3 regions of the Cupriavidus sp. HY129 genome follow, and region 3 is predicted to be linked to each of the others. Evidence: predicted binding sites of a transcription regulator. Region 3 holds the regulator's gene; each other region holds the start of a gene.
The links. Region 3 encodes FNR, which switches genes on or off when oxygen is low (the NO sensors DNR and NnrR bind a similar motif). Its sites were predicted from a motif close to TTGATNNNNATCAA; they were not measured.
Positions count from the first base shown of each region.

Region 1: K6G35_RS26395 (universal stress protein) is a predicted target of FNR. The motif match lies at 4,365-4,378, and genes of this name have one in related genera.
Region 2: K6G35_RS04420 (fatty acid desaturase) is a predicted target of FNR. The motif match lies at 5,765-5,778, and genes of this name have one in related genera.

Region 1 is NZ_CP083255.1:2,248,358-2,255,965, forward strand. It holds gene K6G35_RS26375 (response regulator) at 1-414, shown strand, start outside; gene K6G35_RS26380 (universal stress protein) at 445-897, opposite strand; gene K6G35_RS26385 (universal stress protein) at 1,096-1,944, shown strand; gene K6G35_RS26390 (MBL fold metallo-hydrolase RNA specificity domain-containing protein) at 1,996-3,354, opposite strand; gene K6G35_RS26395 (universal stress protein) at 3,459-4,283, opposite strand; gene K6G35_RS26400 (helix-turn-helix domain-containing protein) at 4,684-5,457, shown strand; gene K6G35_RS26405 (GlxA family transcriptional regulator) at 5,478-6,419, opposite strand; gene K6G35_RS26410 (SDR family NAD(P)-dependent oxidoreductase) at 6,564-7,364, shown strand; gene K6G35_RS26415 (FMN-binding negative transcriptional regulator) at 7,398-7,608, opposite strand, start outside.
Region 2 is NZ_CP083254.1:948,512-956,119, forward strand. It holds gene K6G35_RS04395 (nucleobase:cation symporter-2 family protein) at 1-515, opposite strand, end outside; gene K6G35_RS04400 (GntR family transcriptional regulator) at 727-1,470, opposite strand; gene uraH (hydroxyisourate hydrolase) at 1,814-2,167, shown strand; gene K6G35_RS04410 (urate hydroxylase PuuD) at 2,199-3,407, shown strand; gene K6G35_RS04415 (TMEM165/GDT1 family protein) at 3,573-4,148, opposite strand; yybP-ykoY riboswitch at 4,177-4,399, opposite strand; gene K6G35_RS04420 (fatty acid desaturase) at 4,491-5,672, opposite strand; gene guaD (guanine deaminase) at 5,883-7,217, opposite strand; gene K6G35_RS04430 (adenosine deaminase) at 7,301-7,608, opposite strand, start outside.
Region 3 is NZ_CP083254.1:2,050,142-2,057,749, reverse strand. It holds gene ccoN (cytochrome-c oxidase, cbb3-type subunit I) at 1-564, shown strand, start outside; gene ccoO (cytochrome-c oxidase, cbb3-type subunit II) at 582-1,247, shown strand; gene K6G35_RS09305 (cbb3-type cytochrome oxidase subunit 3) at 1,252-1,419, shown strand; gene ccoP (cytochrome-c oxidase, cbb3-type subunit III) at 1,416-2,330, shown strand; gene ccoG (cytochrome c oxidase accessory protein CcoG) at 2,386-3,915, shown strand; gene K6G35_RS09290 (hypothetical protein) at 3,929-4,165, shown strand; gene K6G35_RS09285 (hypothetical protein) at 4,162-4,407, shown strand; gene fnr (fumarate/nitrate reduction transcriptional regulator Fnr) at 4,491-5,216, opposite strand; gene K6G35_RS09275 (sulfite exporter TauE/SafE family protein) at 5,302-6,069, shown strand; gene scpB (SMC-Scp complex subunit ScpB) at 6,621-7,529, shown strand; gene rluB (23S rRNA pseudouridine(2605) synthase RluB) at 7,558-7,608, shown strand, end outside.

The DNA.
Region 1 (7,608 bases), on a different replicon from region 3:
ATCCTCGTACTGACGATGCACGCCGAGGAACAGTATGTGGTCCGCGCCTTCCGTGCGGGCGCGGCCGGCTACCTGACCAAGGAAAGCGCGGCGACGGAACTGGTCGAGGCGCTCAGGAAGGTGGCCGCGGGCGGCACCTACGTCAGCCCCGCCATGGCCGAAAAGCTGGCGCTGGGCCTGCAGGAAAAGCCCGATGCGCCGCACGAAGGCCTGTCGGATCGTGAACTCGAGGTATTCCGGCGCATCGTCGATGGCGAGTCGCTGACGCAGATCGCCGCCGCGCTGTGCGTCAGCGCCAAGACGGTCAGCACCTACAAGATGCGCCTGATGGAAAAGCTCCAGCTTCGCAGCGACGCCGCACTGGTCCGCTATGCGATCGAGGCGAGGCTGTTCGGCGACGAAGACAAGCTATAACGTCGTGGCCCCCGGCCACAGCCCCGTCGTTCAGGCCGACTCGCCGCGAATCAGCAGCACCGGCTTGCTGGTCTTGGCCACCACACCTTCAGAGACGCTACCCATGATCATGCGGCGCACACCGCGTCGGCCGCGTGTACCCATCACGATCACATCGGCTGGCCAGCGGTCGGCATAGCCGACGATCGCGCCAGCGATGTCACCCGGCACCGCTGACTTCTCTGCCAGTTCGGTCTGAAACCGCACGCCAGCGTCCTGGAGACGGTGAGCGGCGGCTGCAAGGGCCTTCCTGCCAAAGTCCGTCAGTCCATTCAGGATGTCCTGCGGATTGACGAAACCTGCCTCAAGGAACACTTCGCCCTCGTCCACCACGAACAGGACCTTCACCTCCGCGCCCAGGCCCTTGGCCAGCCCGGCTGCCTGCGCAATGGCCAGGTCGGAAGACGGGCTGCCATCCACGGCAACCAGGATGCGTTCATACATATCGGTCTCCTCAGTCCGGGCCACGTGCCCTCACTGACCCAGCATAGGACGTGCCAAGGCTCCATGGTTGATGTATCGCAAGATGACCCGAGTCCACCGAATCAGGCGCTCTTGATCTGTCGCAACCATACGCGGCACATCACGCATACATTTGAGACCCAAATGGCGCCGAAGCGCCTTGCTTTTTCAGGAGACCATATGGACATCTCGGCGATCATGGTCCACGTCGATGCCTCGCAATCAGTGGAGGCCCGGCTCTGTCATGCCGTGGCGCTGGCCGGATCGTTCAACGCCACGCTGATCGGCCTGCTTTCGCTGAGCGCGGACGAGCCAGCGTGGGTCTATCGCACCGCGGACGGCCGCCGCGAGCGCCAGGCATACGCGCCGGATCTTGGCGCCGCATGTGAAGCCGCCCGGGAAGCCTTCGACATCGCCACCGAAGCCGCGACGTTTGCCGTCGACTGGCGCGTCGGCGAGGGCGCGCCCACCGACGCCATCCAGTGCGAAGGCCGGCTGGCCGACCTGCTGATCGTCGGCCAGCCCGACCGACTGAACGCCGACAGCGACGTAGCCCGGCACTTCGTCGAGACGGCCATTCTTTCGAGTGGCCGCCCGGTGCTGGTCATTCCTCAAGGGCCGCTGCCGGACGCTTCCACCTTCCCCTATGGCTCGATCGTGGTGGCCTGGAACGGCACCCGCGAATCCGCGCGCGCGCTGCATGACGCGCTGCCGTTGCTCAAGCGCGCCACCCAGGTCGACGTGGTGTCCTGCATTCCTCCGTACGCGCGCCGCAAGGCCGAACTCTCCCCGCCCGCCTACGCGGCAAACTGGCTGGCTCGGCATGGCGTGCACGCGAGCATGGTCGAGATGGTGCTGGAACGATCGGCCGATATCGGCGAGTCACTGCTTGCCATCGCCGGCCAGCGCCGCGCCGACCTGCTGGTTTGTGGCGCGTATGGCCGGGGGCTGCTGCGCGAGGAATTGCTGGGTGGCGTGACGGACACCGTGCTTCGTCACGCCACGATTCCCACCCTCTTTTCCTACTAGCCGCGCCGGCACGCCTTGCTCGGTCGCCCGGTCGAACGCTTAGTCGAACGCTTAGTCGAGCGTATAGATACCCCGGTACTCGGGCATCGTGACATCCCAATGCAGCGAATGCTCGATGCGCTGGCGCAGCGCATCGGCGGCACTGGGCTCGCCGTGCACGATGAACGTCTGCCGTGGCGGCGTCCCGATGGCACTCATCCAGTCCATCAGCCCATCCGCATCGGCATGTGCCGAGAAATGGCGAATCTGTTCGACTGAAGCACGCAGTTCGACTTCGCGCCCGTGCATCCGCAACGTGCGCTGGCCGGACGCCAGCGTCGCACCCCGCGTTCCGGCCGCCTGGAACCCCACCAGCAGGAAAGTGCTGCGTGGGTCCTGCCCGAACGATTCGAGGTGATGCACCACGCGCCCGCCCGTCAGCATTCCGCTACCAGCCAGGATGATCTTCGGCTGATCCACCCGGTTGATGCGGATCGACTCCTCCATGCTTCGGGTTGGAATCGCCACCGAACAGGCAGCCGCGCACGTTTCGGGGTCGATGCGCAGTTCGTCCGAGTGCTCGGAGAGAATCCGCGTGGCTTCGATGGCCATCGGGCTGTTCAGGTAGATGGGCACATCGGGAAAGCGCCGTCGCTGGCGCAGCCGGTAGAGGCAATACAGCAGCAACTGGGCACGCCCAACCGCAAAGACGGGAATGATCACGCTGCCGCCCCGGGCAACGGTCTTGCGAATGATATCGGCCAGCAGCTCGATGGGATCGCCTTCCGGATGCAGGCGGTCACCGTAAGTCGATTCCACTATAAGGTAATCCGCCGCGGTGGGTGGCTCCGGCGGCCGCATCAGCATGTCATCTTGCGGGCCGAGGTCGCCGGAGAACAGGATGCGCCGGCCCTTGGCATGGATCGTCACGCTGGACGAGCCAAGAATATGGCCCGCGCGATGAAACTCCGCTTCCACACCGCGTGCGATTGTCACCCGCTTGCTATAAGGCGCGGGCTTCAGATGCTCCAGCGCATGCATGGCATCCGCCACGGTATAGAGCGGCAGCGCCGGTTGATGACGCGAATACCCCTTGCGATTGGCATAGTTGGCGTCTTCTTCCGCCAGATGGGCGCTGTCCGGCAGCAGCAGGCCGCAAAGCTCCGCGGTTCCCGTCGTGCAGTGCACGCGCCCCTTGTAACCGCGCTTCACCAACAAGGGCAGATAGCCGCTGTGGTCGATATGCGCGTGTGTCAGCACCACGGCATCGAGACTGCCCGGGCTGATCGGAAAGCGATCCCAGTTACGCAGCCGCAGGGCCTTGTAGCCCTGAAACAGTCCGCAGTCGATCAGAACCCGCGCTTCTCCGGTGTCTAGCAGAAAGCGCGAACCGGTCACGGTGTCCGTAGCCCCAAGGAACTGGATGTGCATGGTCTGTGATGTTGGTGTTGGCGTCGTCAGTAGCGGTGTTGTCAATATCGCCAGATCCTGTCACTGGCTTTGGAGCGATGGCAGAACAGTACGTGTCACGCGCTTCAATGCGACATCAGCAGTGGCACCGGTGCGTTGCGCAGCAGCGTGCGCGTGGTTCCGCCCATGACGAGTTCGCCGAGCCGTGAGTGGCCGTAGCCGCCGCTCACCAGCAGATCGGCTGCCTCGTTGCGCGTCACGCGCATCAGGCTGTCGGCTGGCGATGCGCCCTCGTCGATACGCAGCGAAGCGCTGACGCCGTGATCGGCCAGCCAGCGCACGGCCTCGGCCGCGCCATGCTCGTTCGGCCCCGCGCCGCTGAGCACCACCTGCAGGATCACACGCGATGCCAAAGCCAGTAGCGGCAACGCATCCCTCATGGCGCGCGCAGCTTCGCGCCGGCCGTCCCAGGCCACCACGACGGTGCCGCCCGGCACCAGGCTGACGTCGGGGGGTATTACCAGAATCGGGCGGCCAGAGTTCAACAGCACATACTCGGCGGAAGTGGCCATCAGCGCCGGCGTATCGTGCGCCAGCGACGGTGGCGCCGGCAAAATCAGATCGCTGCTGACACCGCGCGAGGTCAACGCCCAGCCCGCCTCCTGCTCGACCACCACGTGTGAAATCTCGATGCCCCGCCCACGTCGCGCCACTGCCGCATCGAGCGCGGCGGCATCGGCCTGTTTCAGGTTGCGCAGCATGTCGGCGCGCATCTGCTGATAACGCGCGGTCTCCTCACCGGCGCTCCGGAATGGATCCAGCAAGGTGCCAGTAGCGGTCAGTCCGATGACGCGGGCGGTGAATAGCGACGCCAACGTCAGCGCGGCATCCAGACGCGCATCGCGCGCCGGATCAGCGGCAAGATCGACGAGAATGGTCTTGAAATCCATGGGGGCTCCAGGCAAGGGGGCGATCGGGCGGCAAGAATGGATACCGTCTTGTGCACTTTAATCGTCAAAGATGCTCCGCGCTTGCCTCAAGTCAAATACATGACAGCCGGGAAACCAAACATTGTCGGTAGAAGCCGCGGCAATCAACCTCCTGAAGGAGGACTCAGTCGAAGGCGATCTACCTTGCCTCGACTATCGGGAGCACCTGTGCCGCACGTAGGTAATGTCTGGCCTGTCAGGTTAACCTGACAAGTGCACTCCAGACCCTGACACAGGTATCAGCCGACGCTGATTTCAGCCTTTCCGATCACAAGGCATACTTCCGCGCAGATGGGGAGTTATTCAGATCAAAGAACCTTGATTTGGCGGTGAACGCCTGACGACCCCAGGGGAGAGCATCATGTATGAAGTGGTAGAGGGGTCGAGCGTCGAAGCAGGAATGGATGGGGAATGCACCGGACATGCGCACGCGCCGGGCACGGCGCGGCATTTCCAGGCGCGCTGCATGGATTGCGGCCTGCGCCGCCTCTGCATCGCATCGTCTCTCGAACCGGAGGAGCTTCCGCAACTGGAAGCCGTGGTCAGCCACTGGCGCATGGTGCATCGTGGCGAATACCTGTACCGCTCCGGCGACAAGTTCCAGAACCTCTACACCGTCCGCTCGGGATCGCTGAAGACCGTGGCCTCCCACGCCGGCGGCCATGAGCACGTGACCGGTTTCTTCCTGCCGGGAGAAACGGTCGGCCTTGGCGCGATTGGCGAAGGCGAGTATGACTGCGACGCGATCGCGCTCGAAGACAGTGCAGTCTGCGTGCTGCCGTTCTCACCGCTCGAAGGACTCTGCCGCGACGTCAAGAGCGTGCAACAGCATTTCCATCGGATGCTGAGCCGCGAGATCCTGCGCGAGTCCAAGCAGATGATCCTGCTGTCGGGCATGACTTCGGAACAGCGTGTAGCAGCATTCCTGATCAACGTGTCGTGCCGCCTGCAGGAACGCGGCTATGCTTCGCGCGACTTCACGCTGCGCATGACCCGCGAGGAAATCGGCAGCTACCTCGGCATCAAGCTCGAAACGGTCAGCCGCACGTTCTCCCGGTTCCAGCGCGAAGGGCTGATCCGCGTGGATGGCAAGCGCATCGAACTGTTCGATATCGAGGCGCTCGCGGCCATCTGAGCCGCTGACACCGGCGCCCGCTACTCACGGGCCTCCCGCCGCACCGCCTGCGGCGGCACGCCGAACCCCCGCAGGAATGCCTCGCGCATATGGCGCCGGTCTCGAAAGCCGGCTTCCCGCGCCACGACTTCCAGCGGGTGGCGACTCTGTTCGATCATGAGTCGCGCCGCTTCCAATCTCAGATTCTCGATCGCCTTGGCCGGCGACTGCCCGGTCTCCGCGGTGAATACGCGGCTGAACTGGCGTGGGCTCAGATGCACCGTCTCCGCCAGTTCCTCCACCGTCAGTGCCTGGCTCAGATTCTTGCGCGCGTAATCCAGCGCATTCTGGATACGGTCGGATTTCGGCGCCATATCCAGTAGCTCCGAGTGCTGCGACTGTCCGCCCGAGCGCCGCTGGTGCATCACCAGCTTGTGGGCGACCGATCGCGCGATATCCGCGCCCAGATCCTTTTCGACCATCGCAAGCGCCAGATCCAGGCCGGCCGTCATGCCCGCCGACGTCCAGATCGCGCCATCGACGATGTAGATGCGATCGTCCTCCACCTTGATGTCCGGATGGAGCCGTTGCATGTCGCGCGCGAAGGCCCAGTGCGTGGTCGCGCGTCGGCCATCGAGCAGACCGGCTTCCGCCAGGATGAACGCCCCCGTGCAGATCGACGCCGTCCGGCGCGCACGCGGCACCGCCTTGCTCACGAACGCCAGTACCGGTGCGGGTGTTGGCTGCGCGACTGGGTCGCCAACGCCGGCCAGCACCCAGGTATCCACCGCCACGCGCGTGCTTGCCGCGTGCGTCTCTACCGTCATCCCCAGCGAAGAGACTACCGGCCCACCGTCGATCGAGAAATTCCTGATGCGGTAAAAGGGCTCGCCGGCCACAAGATTCGCGTACTCGAAGACGCTCTGCGTCGCCAGCGCCATCACCTGAAAACCGTCCGTCAGCAGGAAGCCGATGTTGTGCATGATTGGCCTCGTTGGGCTTATGTCCTAAAACATGACCATAATCGTCATTTCTGCCATCGTCAAGCCGCCTTACGATGCAACGCATGGATTCGACGCATCCCGATTTTCGGATCCCCATCGCAACGACATCGCAAGGAGAACACCATGACGCAAATCCATCTCGGCACGGCCCTGATTACCGGCGCATCCTCGGGCATCGGCGCCATCTACGCGGACCGCCTGGCACGGCGCGGCTATGACCTGATCCTCGTCGCCCGCAATCGCGACAAGCTCGATGCCCTGGCGCGGCGCATCACTGACGAGACGCAGCGCGTGGTCGAAGTCTTCCCGGCCGATCTCAACGACCGCCAATCGCTCGCGCGGGTGGAGGAAAAGCTGCGGCAGGACGCCAGCATCACGCTGCTGGTCAACAACGCAGGCGTCGGCACGCACACGCCGCTGCTCGACAGCAACGTCGATGCCATGAGCCGGATGATCGACCTCAACGTCACCGCGCTGACGCGCCTGACCTATGCCGCCGTGCCGGGCTTCGTTGCGCGCGGCCGTGGCGCGATCATCAACATTTCGTCGATCGTCGGCATCGCGCCCGAAATCCTGAACGGGGTGTACGGCGGCAGCAAGGCGTTCGTACTGGCATTCAGCCAGTCGCTGCACCACGAACTCGCGGCCAAGGGGCTGCGCGTGCAGGCAGTACTGCCGGGGGCGACCGCCACGGACTTCTGGGAAACCGGTGGCCTGCCGATCGAACATCTCGACAAGGCGATCGTCATGCCGGCCGAAGCGATGGTCGATGCGGCACTGGTAGGCTTCGACCGCGGCGAGCTGGTGACGATTCCACCGCTGCACGCGATCGAGCAATGGAATGCATATGAAGGCGCGCGCCAGGCGATGGCGGGCCAGCTATCGACCAACACTCCGGCGCCCCGGTACGCGACGGGACGCTGAGAGGCGGAAGGTAAAGGGTGGGAGGCCCGGGAATTACTGGGTCTCGCCCCGCTCCTTGGCATCTGCGCGGGCCAGCATCGCTTCGCCGAGCATCGTGCTGCCCTGCTCGGCCAGCGCCGTGCCGGCGCCACGGATGTCGCGCACTTCCTTGTTCTGGCTCAGCTTCAACTTGCCTTCCAGGCGCGTGATCTCAATTTCGATGCCGACAATCGCCTTGAGCATCGTGTCGACAAAATCCGACGGG
Region 2 (7,608 bases), 1.1 Mb from region 3:
ATCACGGCGCGCGTGGTCGGCTGTCCGCCACCGGCCCAGTTGATACCCACCCGCATCAGCGACACCCCGATCAGCGTGATCACCGTGCCGGTGACCACAGGCGGGAACAGTCCCAGCATCCGGCCCATCATCGGCGCGATCAATATGCCGAAGATACCGGACGCGATCACCGCGCCATAGATGCCGAGCAGGCCGACATTCGGATCGTTGCCGATGGCGATCATCGGCGCCACCGACGCGAACGTGACACCCATCATCACCGGCATGCGGATGCCGAATTTCCAGAAGCCGAAGGCCTGAATCAGCGTGGCCAGGCCGGCGGCGAACAGGTCGGCGTTGATCAGGAACGCGAGTTGATCCTTGGGAAGCTTGAGCGCACCGCCGACGATCAGCGGAACCGCAACCGTGCCGGCATACATCACCAGCACGTGCTGCAGGCCCAGGGCAAGCAATCGCCCGGAGGGCAACCGCTCGTTTGTGAGATCCGTGGGGACCGTGGTGCTTGCGGAATTCATGGGTGTGTCTCCTCTCCTTTGGATTTGGATGGGAACGCGCGCCGGGTTTTTGTCCTGGCCATTCGCCGGTGTCTCTTTTTGGTGGACTTCCGTCGATGACTCTTGTCCGGTCTCGTGCCTGGCCTCTAGTTGGGCGTCTTTCGGCAGATGAGACCGCTGGTTCTAGATCGGCAACAGGGGGTGGCTGTTGCCCGGCGGCGGGAACATTGCGCTAGGTGGAGCGGCCCAGCACACTGCGAAGATCGAAGTTGCCGGGCTCATCCGGCTGAACGCGTTCCGCGCAGGCGCCAAGGTGGTGCGCCATGCGCGCCTGGGCCAGGGCGGCATCGCCCTGTTCCAGTGCATCGAGGATTTCGTCGTGCTCGTCGAACGAGCAGGCGTTGTGGCCCGGCGACTCCACGCTGGCAATCATCAGCGTGGTGCGCGACACCAGCCGGCGCATCATCGTCACGAGCAACTGGTTGCCGGACAGTTCGGCCAGCGCGGTGTGGAACTCGGCCGAGAGGCGGATCCAGCGCGGGCGCTCATGCGTCAGGAAGGCCTGGCGCTCGTCGTTGACCATCTTGCGCAGCGGGGCGATCACGGTGCGCACGTTGGGCAGGGAGGCGAGCTTCTCGAGCACGGCGCGCTCCAGCATCTGGCGCAGTTCGAACATGTCGTGCGCCTCGTCGGTGGACGGGCTGGCGATAAACGCGCCGCGATTCGGCTCCAGGTCGACCATGCCGTCGGCGGCCAGGCGCGACAGCACCTTGCGTACCGTATGACGGGCCGTGGCATAGATCTCGCAAAGCGAATGCTCGGTCAGCTTGGTCCTGGGAGGCAGCCGGTGCTCCATGATCGCGTCATAGATCTCGTGATACATGCGCTCCTCGACGGAGCCCTTGCGGGCCGGTTTGTTGTCGGTGAGCGCCGGCAGGGCGTCGGTCGCGGCAATAAGCTTGAGATTCTTGGACATCCTGGTCACTCGCAATGCAAGGTGGCGATGGTCGGCGATCGTAGCGAGTGGTTATCAAACCGACATCACGCGCCTTGATACCGATCATGCGGCCGTGCAGATCTAAAAATTGTTGACAATTATTTGGATATGCAAGCACCATTGTCAACAAAACCGCCTCAGGTTTTCGACAACTACGGGTATATACCGAGTTGTCATCAGGATGGCGCGGGCGCATTGTCGCCTCGCACCAATCCAGCGCCGGGATGCGTTGAAACACGTACCGAGCGGGCACCATTCCTCAAAATGGTGCTAGTGAAGGCAGCGGCGCCCCTCACAACCCACACCCCAAAGGAAGAACAGGATGGGACGCTTGACCACTCACGTTCTCGACACGGCAGCCGGGACGCCTGGCGCCGCAATGTCGATCACCCTTCATAAAATTGTCGACAATCGTCGCGAGACCCTGAAGAAGGTCACGACGAATCACGATGGCCGTTGCGACCAGCCGCTGCTGGAAGGCGCCGACCTCGTAGCGGGCGTCTACGAACTCGAGTTCGGCGCCGGCGACTATTTCCGTGCCCAGGGCGTCAAACTGCCCGAACCGGCATTCCTGGACGTGGTGACGCTGCGCTTCGGCATTGCCGATACCGCCGCGCACTACCACGTGCCGCTGCTGGTGTCGCCGTGGTCGTACTCGACCTACCGCGGCAGCTGATCAAGGCGGACGGGAATAAAGGAGACAAGTCATGGAAGGCTATATTCTCGACTGGGCCAATTTGCTCTTGCGTTGGCTCCACGTGATCACGGCGATTGCCTGGATCGGTTCGTCGTTCTACTTCGTCTGGCTGGACAACAGCCTGACGCGCCCCACCGCCAGCGACCTCAAGGACAAGGGTGTTGACGGTGAACTCTGGGCCGTGCACGGCGGCGGCTTCTACAACCCACAGAAGTACCTGACCGCGCCGAAGAGCCTGCCGGAGAACCTGCACTGGTTCTACTGGGAGTCGTATTCGACGTGGATGAGCGGCTTTGCGCTGCTGGTGGTGCTGTATCTGTTCAACGCGAGCACGTTCCTGATCGACAAGAATGTGTACGACATGTCGCCCGGCGCCGCCGTTGGCTTTGCCGTGTCATACCTCGTGCTTGGCTGGGTGGTCTACGACTCGATCTGCCGCATCTTCGGCAAGAGCGACCGTACCGTAGGCATTCTGGTGGCGGTCTATGTGGCAGTCGCGGCGTTTGTGGCGTGCCATATCTTCTCGGGCCGCGCGGCATTCCTGCTGACCGGTGCAATGATCGCGACGATCATGAGTGCCAACGTGCTGTTCTGGATCATCCCGGGCCAGCGCAAGGTAGTGGCGTCGCTGAAGGCCGGCCAGCCGGTGGATCCGATCCACGGCAAGCGCGGCAAGCAGCGTAGCGTTCACAACACGTACTTCACGTTGCCGGTGCTGTTCGCAATGCTGTCGAACCACTACAGCATGACGTACGCGGCCAAGAACAACTGGCTCGTGCTGATCATGGTGATGCTGGCCGGCGTGCTGATTCGCCAGTTCTTCATCCTGAAGCACAAGGGCAAGATCAACTTCGCATGGCCGACGGCCGGCGTGGCCTGCCTGGGCGTGGTGGCGTTCATGATCGCGCCGCAACCGCGTCCGCAAGTTGCCAGCAATGCTGCTGGTGACGCCGCCAATGCCGTGAGCTTCGTGAAGGTCCAGGAAATCATCAACACGCGTTGCGTGCAGTGCCACGCCGAGCAGCCGAAGATGATGCCGACCGCTGCCAAGGGGATCAAGCTGGACTCCGTCGATGGCATCAAGGCACACGCTCAGCTGATCTATCAACAGGCCGTGCAGCAGAAGGCGATGCCGTTGGGCAACGTCACGCAGATCACGGACGATGAACGCGCGCTCCTTGGCCAATGGTTCGAAGGCGGCGCGAAAACCACCAACTGATTTTTGACCGAGCATCGGTGATCGACGGTCCGGAGGCTGCGCAGTTTGCAGCTGGCTGTTCCGGACCGGCGAGGGTTTGAGCGGGGCTTAGGCCCCGTTTTTTTATTTCCGGATCGGAATTGCTTCTCCCCGCGCCCGCTGAGCGGGAGAGGGGAGCCACGATTCTCAGCCGCCGACGTTGAACAGCGCCAGCAGACCCAGCACCAGGAAGATCGCAGCGGCGATCTTGTGCACCAGGGCGATCGGCATCTTGTTGGCGAAACGGTCGCCAAGCAGGACGGCGGGGGCGTTGGCGAGCATCATGCCGAACGTCGTGCCGGCCACCACCGCAATCACTTCGCCATGGAAGCGCGCGGCCAGCGCCACGGTGGCGATCTGCGTCTTGTCGCCCATCTCGGCGAAGAAGAACGCGATGATCGTGGTGCCCAGGATGCCGAGCGCGCCCTTGACGGGTTTGGCTTCCTCAGCGTCGTCGAGCTTGTCTGGAATCAGCATCCAGCCGGCCATCGCAATAAACCCGAGGCCGAGAATCCAGCGCAGCAGGTCTACACCGACCACGCCTGTGATCCAGCCGCCGAGCGCGCCGGCAAAGCCATGGTTGACCAGTGTCGCGATCAGGATTCCCAGAATGATGGGAATTGGCTTGCGGTAGCGAGCAGCCAGGACGAGCGACAGCAACTGCGTCTTGTCGCCCATTTCAGCGAGCGCGACGATGCCTGTGGAGACGAGGAACGATTCCATTTTTTGTCGTTTGAATAACCGGGCCGCAAATGCATCGCGAGATGCCAATGACGCACACCTTTCCCGGCCCGGCCAGAAAGGTGAGGTCATCGGTCTCGCCAGGCACTGGACACAAGGTCCTGGGCTGCGCACGCCATAACCGCCTGCCATGTCGGCATTTGGTCAAGTCTGTTGACGTACGCCCCTGTCTTCCGGGTGCCGCATTGCGCGGCGCGGTGAGATCAGGGCGGCTACTCCCCAATGGAAGGTCGCATTTTAGCGAGACTGGCGACCGAAGTCCACCCGTCTCGCAGTTTCTGTCAATTCAAGGGAATGTCGCTAACGCCGCCATTCCCGATGTGCTCAGACCGGAGTCGGAGCGTTTTCGCTGGTCTGGCGACCGCGGAAATCCGTCCAGCACAGCGCCTTGAAGTCGTAGAGCTTGCAGCGGCGGGCTGTATGGAAATACCAGCGCCACGAGAACTTCTCGATGATGATGCGACCCGGCAGTGCGTGCTCGAGCAGCGCCTGGGCGCGCTTGAGCTGGTACAGCGGGATGCTCATGTCCACGTGGTGGGCCGTGTGCTCCATGATGTGATGCAGGGCCGCGCCGATACCGAAGTTGAAGCGCAGATGCACGGTCGTCGACACGAACGGCTGGGCCTTCGCCCACATGGCCTTGGTGTCGTACCACGCCACGCTGGTATGCGTATGGTGGACGTACAGCACGAAGCCAACGGTGGCGTTCCAGATCAGGAAGGGCAGCACGAAGCCGGTGCCGACCAGCAGCAGCGGGGATTGCCCGGTGGCCACGGCCAGCCAGACCAGCGCGCCGATCCAGAGCGCGCCGAAAGCTGCCACGAGCGCGCAGTCCCACATGAAGATCGGGCGACGGGTCGCCATCTGGCGCTTGCTGGGGAAGAACAGCTTGAACCACCAGATCTCGATCAGGTAGTAAAGGCCGGCGCCAAGGCCGTTGCGGTAGATGCGCTCCAGAATCCGGCGGCTGCGCGGCAGCGCGCGGAATTCCTCGAGCGAGTAGGGCGCCCAGACGAAGTCGAAGCCCTTCAGGTTCGTGTAACCGTGATGGACGACGTTATGGCCGACTTCCCAGAGGCTATAAGGCGTGAGCGACGGCAGGAACGTGAGCCGGCCCAGCCACTTGTTCAGGCCACGATGGTCGGTCAGGCTCTGGTGGCAGGCGTCGTGGCCGATGATGAACAGGCGCGCGATGATCAGTCCGGCCAGCACGCCGAGCCCAACCTTGGCCCACCAGGGTGATGCCAGGACCACGCCGGCCAGTACGGCAGCGAACAGCGCGTAATCGAACGCGAACAGAAGCAGCGCGCGCGCGGTGCTGCGGCCGCCGAGGGGAATCAGCCAGCTGCGGATCGTCTTGCGGTTCGGAAACGGGGCCTCGAAGGCGATTGGCTCCGGCAGGGGGATGTTCTTGGCCGGGCGTTTGGGGCGGTTCGTGCTGTGGTTCGGCGCTTGCGAGATCGCGTCGGCGTCGGCCGGCGAGAGGGTGTCGGATGGGGCAGTCATCAAAGGTCTGGCGAGTCGGTATGCATGTGCGTCTGCCCGGATGGGCGGACTTTATATGCGTGACAGGCTAGAAGGCTTTGATGACCGTTGTGTTGATTATGGTCAATGCTCCGCGAGGGCGGATTCGCATTGAGACCAAAAAAGCACATCGGCGGACCATGTTTGAGTGGAATCGGCCGATCCACACAAATATGCCCCGCCTACGCCCGATCAGGCGGCGACCGGGCTGGTGGCCTCGCCCATGATGTAGACGTTCTCGATGACCCGGTCGTCGCCAAGCATCGCGAACGCGAACAACTGCTCTTCGAGCGTTTCCGAGCGGCTGCTGCGGCGCGAAATCAGCGGCGTGGCGTCCGGGTCCAGCACGACGAAGTCGGCCTCGCAGCCCACCTCGAAGCTGCCGATCCGGTCCTGCCAGCCCAGCGCCTCCGCGGCGGCGCGCGTGGCCAGGTAGAACATGCGCAGCGCTGTCAGGTGGTAGCCGCCCATCCGCGCCACCTTGTGCGCGGCGTTCATGGTGCGGAACATCGAAAACGACGTGCCGCCGCCAACGTCCGTCGCCAGCGTGACGTTCAGGCGATTCGCATCCGATTGGTGGAAGTCGTAGAAGCCGCTGCCCAGGAACAGGTTCGACGTAGGGCAGTGCGCCACGGCCGCGCCGCTGTCTGCCAGACGGCGGCGGTCATCCTGGTCGAGGTAGATCGCGTGGCCGTAGAACGCTCCCGGGCGCAGGAGGTTGTAGCGGTCGTAGACGTCCAGGTAGCTGCGCGCATCGGGGAAAAGCTCGGCCACCCATTTCACCTCGTCGCGGTTTTCCGCCACGTGGGTCTGGATGAAGACGTCGCTGTGGGCTTTCGCCAACTCGCCGCAGGCTTCCAGCTGTGCCTCGGTGGAAGTCGGCGCGAAGCGCGGCGTGATCGCGTAGGCCAGGCGATCGACGTTGTGCCATTTCGAGATCAGGTCGGCCGATTCACGCGCGCCGCTCTCGGCCGTGTCGCGCAGGAAGTCCGGGCAGTTGCGATCCATCAGCACCTTGCCGGTGATCATGCGCATGTGGCGTTGCTGGCTGGCGGCGAACAGTGCGTCGGCCGATGCCGCGTGCACGGTGCTCCAGACCATGGCGGTGGTCGTGCCATTGCGCAGCAGTTCGTCGGTGAAGAAATCGGCGACGGCCCGCGCATAGGCGGGGTCGCTGAAGCGGCGCTCCTCGGGGAACGTGTACGTGTCCAGCCAGTGCAGCAGGCCCGGCGACGGCGACGCGATGATGTCGGTCTGCGGGTAGTGGATGTGCGTGTCGATGAACCCGGGCACGATCAGCTTGCCGCGATGGTCGACGACTTCGGCGCCTTGCGGGATATCGCGTGACAGGTCCGCGTAATTGCCGACTGCGGCGATGCGGCCGGCCTTCACGATCATGACGCCGTCTTCCCAATACTGATAGGCGTCGTCATGAAACTGCGGGTCACGCAGGAAGTGCAGAATGCGGCCGCGGATTGCGCGGGTCACGGCGTTGTCGGCGCCAGATGCAGGGGAAGTCGTCGTCATCTTCATGTCTTCGGGGCGGCCGGTGCCTCGCCCGTTCGGTATTGCAACGGGCGAAGCATCCGGCGTTCTTGAAATGCGCCCGGTCAGGTCGTGGTTGTCACGTTGGCCGTTGCGGGCGGGGATGCGGGCGTGGCCGACCAGAAGTGGTCGACTTCAGCCAGGAATTCGGCCTTCTGCACGTCCGGCAGGAAGGCCGCTTCAAAACTGTTGCGGGCGAGCTTGTGGGCATCGGCCGCATCAAGCGGGAGTGCGTCGAACGATGCCTCCCAGTTCGCGTTCATATAGCCGCCGAAATAGGCGGGGTCGTCCGAATGGAGCGTCACGGCCACACCGGCGTCGAGCAGGCGCTTCATCGGGTGATCGCGCAGGTCGGGATGGACCATCAGCTTCT
Region 3 (7,608 bases):
ATGACGCTGTCCGGTGCCTGGCACAAGCTGCGTACCGATCCGATTCTCAAGTTCCTGGTGGTGGCGCTGTCGTTCTACGGCATGGCCACGTTCGAGGGCTCGATGATGTCGATCAAGACCGTGAACGCGCTGTCGCACTACACGGACTGGACGATCGGCCACGTGCACTCGGGTGCCCTGGGCTGGGTCGCGATGATCTCGATCGGCTCGCTTTACTACCTGATTCCGCGCCTGTTCGGAGAGAAGGAGATGTACAGCACGCGCCTGATCGAGTGGCACTTCTGGATTGCGACGATCGGCGTCGTGCTCTATATCGCCTCGATGTGGATCGCCGGTGTGATGGAAGGCCTGATGTGGCGCGCCACGCAGCCTGATGGCACGCTGACCTATGCGTTCGTCGAAGCGGTCAAGGCAAAGTATCCGTTCTATCTGATCCGTCTGCTGGGTGGCCTGTGCTTCCTGAGCGGCATGATCCTCATGGCTTACAACGTGGCACGTACCATCATTGGCAAGCCTGCGGTTGACGCTCCGATTCCGGCCAACCTGCCGGCTTCCGCCCACTGATCGCCGAGGACCGAACGATGTCTCAAAAACAAGGATTCTTTTCCCACGAAACGCTGGAGAAGAACGTCGGCTGGCTGATCATTGCAACCATCATCGTGGTCAGCATCGCTGGCCTGGTGCAGATCGTGCCGCTGTTCTTCCAGCACTCGACGACCGAGCCCGATCCGGGCATCACACCGTACTCGCCGCTGCGCCTGATGGGGCGCGACATCTACATCCGCGAGGGTTGCGTTGGTTGCCACTCGCAGCAGGTGCGTACCCTGCAGGCGGAGACTGAGCGTTATGGCCATTTCTCCACGGCGGGCGAGTCGGTGTATGACCACCCGTTCCTGTGGGGCTCGAAGCGTACCGGTCCAGATCTCGCGCGTGTTGGCGGCCGTTACTCGGACGACTGGCAGCGGATCCACCTGCGCAATCCGCGTGATGTGGTTCCCGAGTCGGTGATGCCTTCGTACCCGTGGCTGGAGAAGACGCAGTTGCCCACCAACGACATCCAGGCACGCATGCACGCGCTGAAGCGTCTGGGTGTGCCGTACAAGGACGAAGAGATTGCTCGTGCGCCTGAAGAGCTGGCAGGCAAGACGGAAGAAGATGCGCTGGTGGCGTATCTGCAGGGGCTGGGCCTGAATCGCCGCAACGTGCGCGTTGACTCGGCGGCGGCTCCGGCGCCGGCGAAGGAGTGATGCCATGGCGATCGTGACCGCAATTGCAACCGTCGTGTCGATGCTGACGTTCATTGGCATCTGCTGGTGGGCATGGTCGGGCGGCCGCCAGGCCGCCAATCAGGAATCGGCGATGTTGCCGTTTGCCCTGCCTGACGAAACCACAACTACAAGCCGGAACCCACAGCCATGAGCGATTTCATTTCCGATTTCTGGAGTTATTACATCGCGGCCATCGCGCTCATCGGGATCGTCTGGTGTGTCTGGCTGCTGTTTTCCCAACGCAAGATGCCGAAAGGTGTCAGCACCACTGATGACACCGGTCATGTCTGGGATGGTGACCTGCGCGAACTGAACAACCCGCTGCCACGTTGGTGGATGTGGATGTTCCTGCTGGCCTGCATCTTCGGTCTTGGTTACCTGGCGCTGTATCCGGGCCTGGGATCGTACGCCGGTATGCTCAAGTTCTCGACGCAGGGCGAGCTTGCCGCTCACCGCGAGGCCGCCGAGAAAACGCAGCACCAGATCTACGCCAAGTATCTGAGCATGGATATCAAGCAGGTGGCGGCGGATCCTGACGCACGCGAGATCGGCCAGCGGTTGTTCCTGAACTACTGCGCGCAGTGCCACGGTTCGGATGCGCGTGGCAGCCGAGGCTTCCCCAACCTGACCGACAACGATTGGCTCTACGGTGGCGAGCCGGAGACGATCCAGCAGACGATCACCAAGGGCCGCAATGGCGTGATGCCATCGTTTGCCAGCACGATCGATGCGAAGCAGGCCGGCGATACTGCCCAGTACGTGCGTTCGCTGTCTGGTCTGTCGTCGGATCCGATTCGCGCATCGCGTGGCGAAAGCACGTTCAAGTCGACCTGCGCGGCCTGCCATGGCGCCAACGGCAAGGGCAACCAGGCACTCGGCGCGCCGAACCTGACCGACAACACGTGGTTGTACGGCAGCTCGGAAGCGACGATCGTCGACGCGATCCTGAAGGGACATAACGGTCATATGCCGGCGCACGAGGAGATTCTGACGCCTGAGCGCATCCGCATGCTGACCGCATATGTGTGGGGTCTCTCAAATACGGGAGGCGCTGCAAAATGACTAACTGCCCCGGGGCCGGGCGGCGTGCCGCCCACCGGGGCGTGAGGGCAACACGATGAGCGCGCCCCTTAACGCCCCCGATCACTCGGACGATCACGCCTCGAACGATCCGTCTGCAAGCCAGTCGGCGAGCGATCGTAACGGCAACACTTGGCGTCCCGCGCCGCCCCCCAAGGGGGCCGAGACCACCGAGGAAGCGCTGTACGAGGTCCGCCGCAAGATCTATCCGCGCTCGACTTCTGGCGCGTTTTCGAGCTGGCGCGTGTGGCTGGTCATCCTGACGCAGTTGATTTACTACGGAACGCCCTGGCTGCAGTGGAATGATCGCCAGGCCGTGCTGTTCGATCTCGGCGCGCGCAAGTTCTACATCTTCGGTCTCGTGCTGTGGCCGCAGGATGTGATCTATCTCGCTGTGCTGCTGGTCATTTCTGCGCTATCGCTATTTCTGTTCACCGCCATCGCGGGACGCCTGTTCTGCGGCTATGCCTGTCCTCAGACGGTCTACACAGAGATATTCATGTGGATCGAGCGACATGTCGAAGGGGATCGCATCGCGCGGATCCGACTCGACGGCGATCCCTGGAGCCTGCGCAAGCTGCGAATCAAGGCGACCAAGCATGTGCTCTGGGTGCTGATCGCACTGTGGACGGGCTTCACGTTTATCGGGTATTTCGCACCGATTCGGGAACTTGGTAGCGAGGTCCTGCATTTCACGCTAGGACCCTGGCAGAGCTTCTGGATGCTGTTCTACGCATTTGCGACCTGGGGCAACGCCGGATTCATGCGCGAGCAGGTGTGCAAGTACATGTGCCCCTATGCGCGTTTCCAGAGCGTGATGGTCGACCGCGATACCTATGTCGTGACCTATGACGTGGGTCGTGGGGAGCCGCGTGGTAGCCGTTCCCGCAAGACCGATCGCCATGCGGCTGGTATTGGCGATTGCGTGAATTGCAGTATCTGCGTGCAGGTGTGTCCGACCGGTATCGATATTCGTGATGGCCTCCAGTACGAGTGCATCGGTTGTGGCGCCTGTATCGACGCGTGCAATCTCGTCATGGACAAGATGGAGTACCCGCGCGGCCTGATCCGATACACGTCGGAAAACGCCATGCGCAAGTCCCTGACGACATCCGACGCGCGCAAACGGCTGCTGCGACCACGCACGATCATCTATACGCTGATCTGGCTGGTTCTGGCGGCGGGCTTCGTCGCATCGCTGGCAATGCGGTCGCCGATCAAGGTCGACATCATTCGGGATCGCGGCGCGCTGGGCCGGGAAGTGGAGGGCCGCTGGATCGAGAACGTCTATCGGCTCCAGGTGATCAACACCACGGAAGCGCCGATGCGGATTCGCGTGCAGGCTGAGGGCGACGATCTGACTGGACTGACGGTCGAGTATGACAAGTCCGCCGAGGCCATGCAGCCAACGTCCAACCGGTTGTTGCCGATTCGCATTCGCGTGCCGATCGACGATGCCAAGGAGGGCACGCACAAGATCAACGTAACCGTGACGGCGGAGGGCGAGGACGGCCGAGACGCGCATATCAGGCAATCCACGAGTTTCATTGTTCCCCGCAATCTGTGATGCTGAGGGTGAAATGGCAGCAAACAAGGAGAGCGCAATGACATCCCAACAGTCCAAGCCCTGGTACAGGGAACCGTGGCCGTGGCTTTTGATGAGCGGTCCGTTGCTTGCAATTATTGGCTGCGGCGTGACCATCTGGCTTGCCAACACGCATCCGGATTTGCCGATTTCCGGCGTGGAGCGTCATGGCCTGGTCGTGGAGAAAACGGGGGCGGAGCATGTAGCGTCGCCGGCTGCGAGGCGCCCATGAGACTCCGCTGGCTGATGTGGGTACTTTGGCCGGCGTTTCTGATGGGCGGAGCGGCCACCGCCACCGTGTTTTCGGTCGTTGATCCGGGCGATCTCACGTTCTTCGGGCACCAGGTGGAAGCGTCTCGTGAGGCGGTCTACACGATTGGCTTCCTGGTGGCGTGGTTGTTTTGCGCATTGTCCAGTGGGCTGACGCTCTACACCATGCCAACCAAGCTCGAGGAGACCGACGAACTCGAGTAATGGCTCGAGTGCTGGCAGAAAGCAAAACGGCCGCACCGGGAGATCTGCTCCCGATACGGCCGTTTTCCTGGCCACGATGCCCGTTAGCAGTTTCGGCTATAGACCTGCCTGATGCCTTCCATGTCCACGAGTTTCACGTGTCGTTGGCGAATCTGAATCAGGCCGGCTTCGGCGAATCGAGAAAAGAGCCGACTCACGGTTTCGAGCTTGAGGCCAAGATAGCTGCCGATTTCTTCGCGGCTCATCCGCAGCACGAACTCGCTCGACGAGTAACCGCGCATCGACAGGCGCTCGGACATGTTGACGAGAAATGCTGCCAGGCGCTCTTCGGCACGCATCGAGCCAAGAGTGATCAGCATGATCTGGTCCTGCGAGATTTCCTTGCTCATCAGCCTCAGGAACTGCTGCTGGAGAGAAGGCAACGTGCCGGACAGCGATTGCAGGTCATCGAATCGCACGACGCAGACCTCTGTGTCCTCGAGCGCGGTGGCGTCGGACGCATGCTGCATCTCGCTGAGGCCGTCGAGCCCGACGACCTCACCGGGCAAATGGAAGCCGGTGATTTGCGTGCGTCCGTCCTCCATGGTCACGTGGGTCTTCAATGTGCCAAAGCGGATCGCATAGACTGCGGTAAGTGGTTCGCCCATGCGATAGAGCGTTTCGCCCTTGTGAACACGAACGCGTTCCTGTACGAGCGTGTCCATCTTTGCGAGGTCCTGTTGCGACATGCCCACGGGAAGGCAAAGCTGGCCCATGGCGCAAGTGGAGCAACGCGGAGACATCTCGGTGACGGGAATGGAGGTAAGCAATTGATGGTGCTCGCATGAATGCGCTTGCGATGGAGGCGCGATGCAGGCATTTTACAGCGTGATGTGACGCAGAAGCGAGGAACAGTTGCCATTTGGTGTGCTTTTCAGTGTCTTTACACTTGCGTTGCTTGGTGGCGTGCATTGCGCCGCCATGTGCGGAGGAATTGCCATTGCCGTCGAGCAACGGCAATCCGGGGGGGCTGTTGCGGTCGTTAGCCTCGTGCATCGCTCGCGATTTCACTGGTGGCTGGAACTGCTGGTCATGCACGCCGGGCGTCTCACGACCTATGTGCTGCTTGGGGCGCTGATGGGAGCGGTGGGTGCGACAGTCTGGAAGCAGGACTACCTTCCAGTGCAGCGCTGGCTCTATGGCGCGGGCAGCCTGTTACTGGTTCTGACCGGGGTGTGGTTGTTGCGGGGCCGCGTCATGCGTGCAGCATGGCTCGAACGGCTGGCGGCGCGGGCTGCCTCGTATGTCGTCCGGGGCGTCGCGTCGCTGGGCATGCAGATGCCGCTTCGCTTGCGTCGGCACGCGCCCATCATGCGGCGCTATGGGATGGGGTTGGCCTGGGGGCTGGTGCCCTGTGGTATGGTGTATGGCGCACTTGCGCTGGCCTTGTTGGCTGGAAATGCGCCATCTGGAGCACTTGTCATGGCGGCCTTTGGCATTGGGACGCTGCCCAACCTGCTGGTGATCTCGGGTTTGTCGGGCTACCTGCGGCAACTGTCGCGCCGCCCCGGCGTTCGAGTGGGCGCCGCGCTTGTTGTGATCGGTTTTGGGGCGCTGGGTGTCGCACGCGCCGTCTGGCTGCCCGATACGCTGGCCAATCACGGCTTCTGCGTCGTGTTCTAGACTTTTTTGCTGGTTGCAGGGCGGGGCTGGAATGCCATACAATCGCGAAAACCACGGTATCGCGCTCCGATGCGCTCGTGGCGTCGCCGGGGCTGCATTCCCGATCTGGGATGTGTGCCCAGGGGGTCTGGGCAGGTCTGGCTTGCCGGGATCGTCCCCACAGTTCATCCGGTTCACAAGATCTGGTTCCAAAGTCCGATGGGGCTGTGTGGAGAGGTGGCGCTGGTGCCAGGCGAAGTTGCCTGGGCCGATATCGATTGTTTCTTGCCGCCTTGGCGATCTGATTGTCCAGGTGAATGTCCACCCCAAAAGGGAGAGGGTGCGACGCAAGAGGTCCGTTGACTGGCGTAGTCTGTCAGCCCCGGACGATCTCCTGCCGGAACGACCCGGCAATTCGATGCAAAGAAAATGAGGTGCACGGCTCCGCTGCGAAAAGCTGCGAGTTGGCTGCGCGATGAGATGGCGGTGGCTCAGGCCTCGCTGTATCTGCAATCTCCAGTGCTTCAGGATTCGTCCAGAAGCAGGTGCAAAGACAGGCTGCACACAATCACATGAATACCCAAGAGGCGAAGATCGTCCTCGAGACCGCGCTGATCTGTGCGCAGGAGCCATTGCGCGTTGGTGATCTGCGACGGTTGTTCGCCGACGACGTCGGTGCCGACACCATCCGGGTTCTGCTCGAAGAGCTGCGCAACGACTGGCAGCAGCGCGGGGTGGAGCTCGTGGCCCTGGCCAGCGGCTGGCGGTTCCAGAGCCGCCCCGAGATGCGCGAGTTTCTTGATCGGCTCAACCCGGAGAAGCCGCCGAAGTACTCGCGTGCCGTGATGGAAACGCTAGCGATCATCGCGTATCGCCAGCCGGTGACGCGCGGTGACATCGAAGAGATCCGGGGCGTAACGGTCAGCACGGAGGTGGTCAAGAAGCTTGAGGACCGGGACTGGATCGAAGTCATCGGTCACCGGGACGTGCCTGGTCGCCCCGCGTTGTATGCAACGACCAAGGCATTCCTGGATGATCTTGGTCTGCGCTCGCTGGATGAGTTGCCGCCGCTCGAGGATGCCCAGGCCCAGGCTCAGGCGGCTCTGCTGGATCAGCAGGCCATCGATTTCGAAGCGGTCGCGACGGCGAATCCGCCTGCTGGTGACGAGGAGGCCTTTTCGGAGGCCACCGTAGAAGTGGCTGAGACGGGTGAGCCGGCAGTTGAGCAGTTGTCGGTCGAGCCGCAATCCGAAGATCTGTCCGGTGGCGCGAGCGATGCCGCCGGCAATGAAAACGAACAGAACGACAGCGTCGCGCAGTTGCCCGAGGGTGATGGGCAAGGCGATGACGCGCCGGTGGCTCTGGCCAACGGATTCCATGTGGACACAGAGTCTTCCTCGCAGGAAGACGCCGCAGTTCCGGCCCCCGACGGTGATATGCCGCTGGCGACCGAGGACGACGACGAGCGCGTGTCCAACTGAACAACATGCAACATCGATAGTGAATACTTTGTCTGATTCCGCTGAGCAAGACGTCCGCCAGCCGGACGTGCCGGGCGAC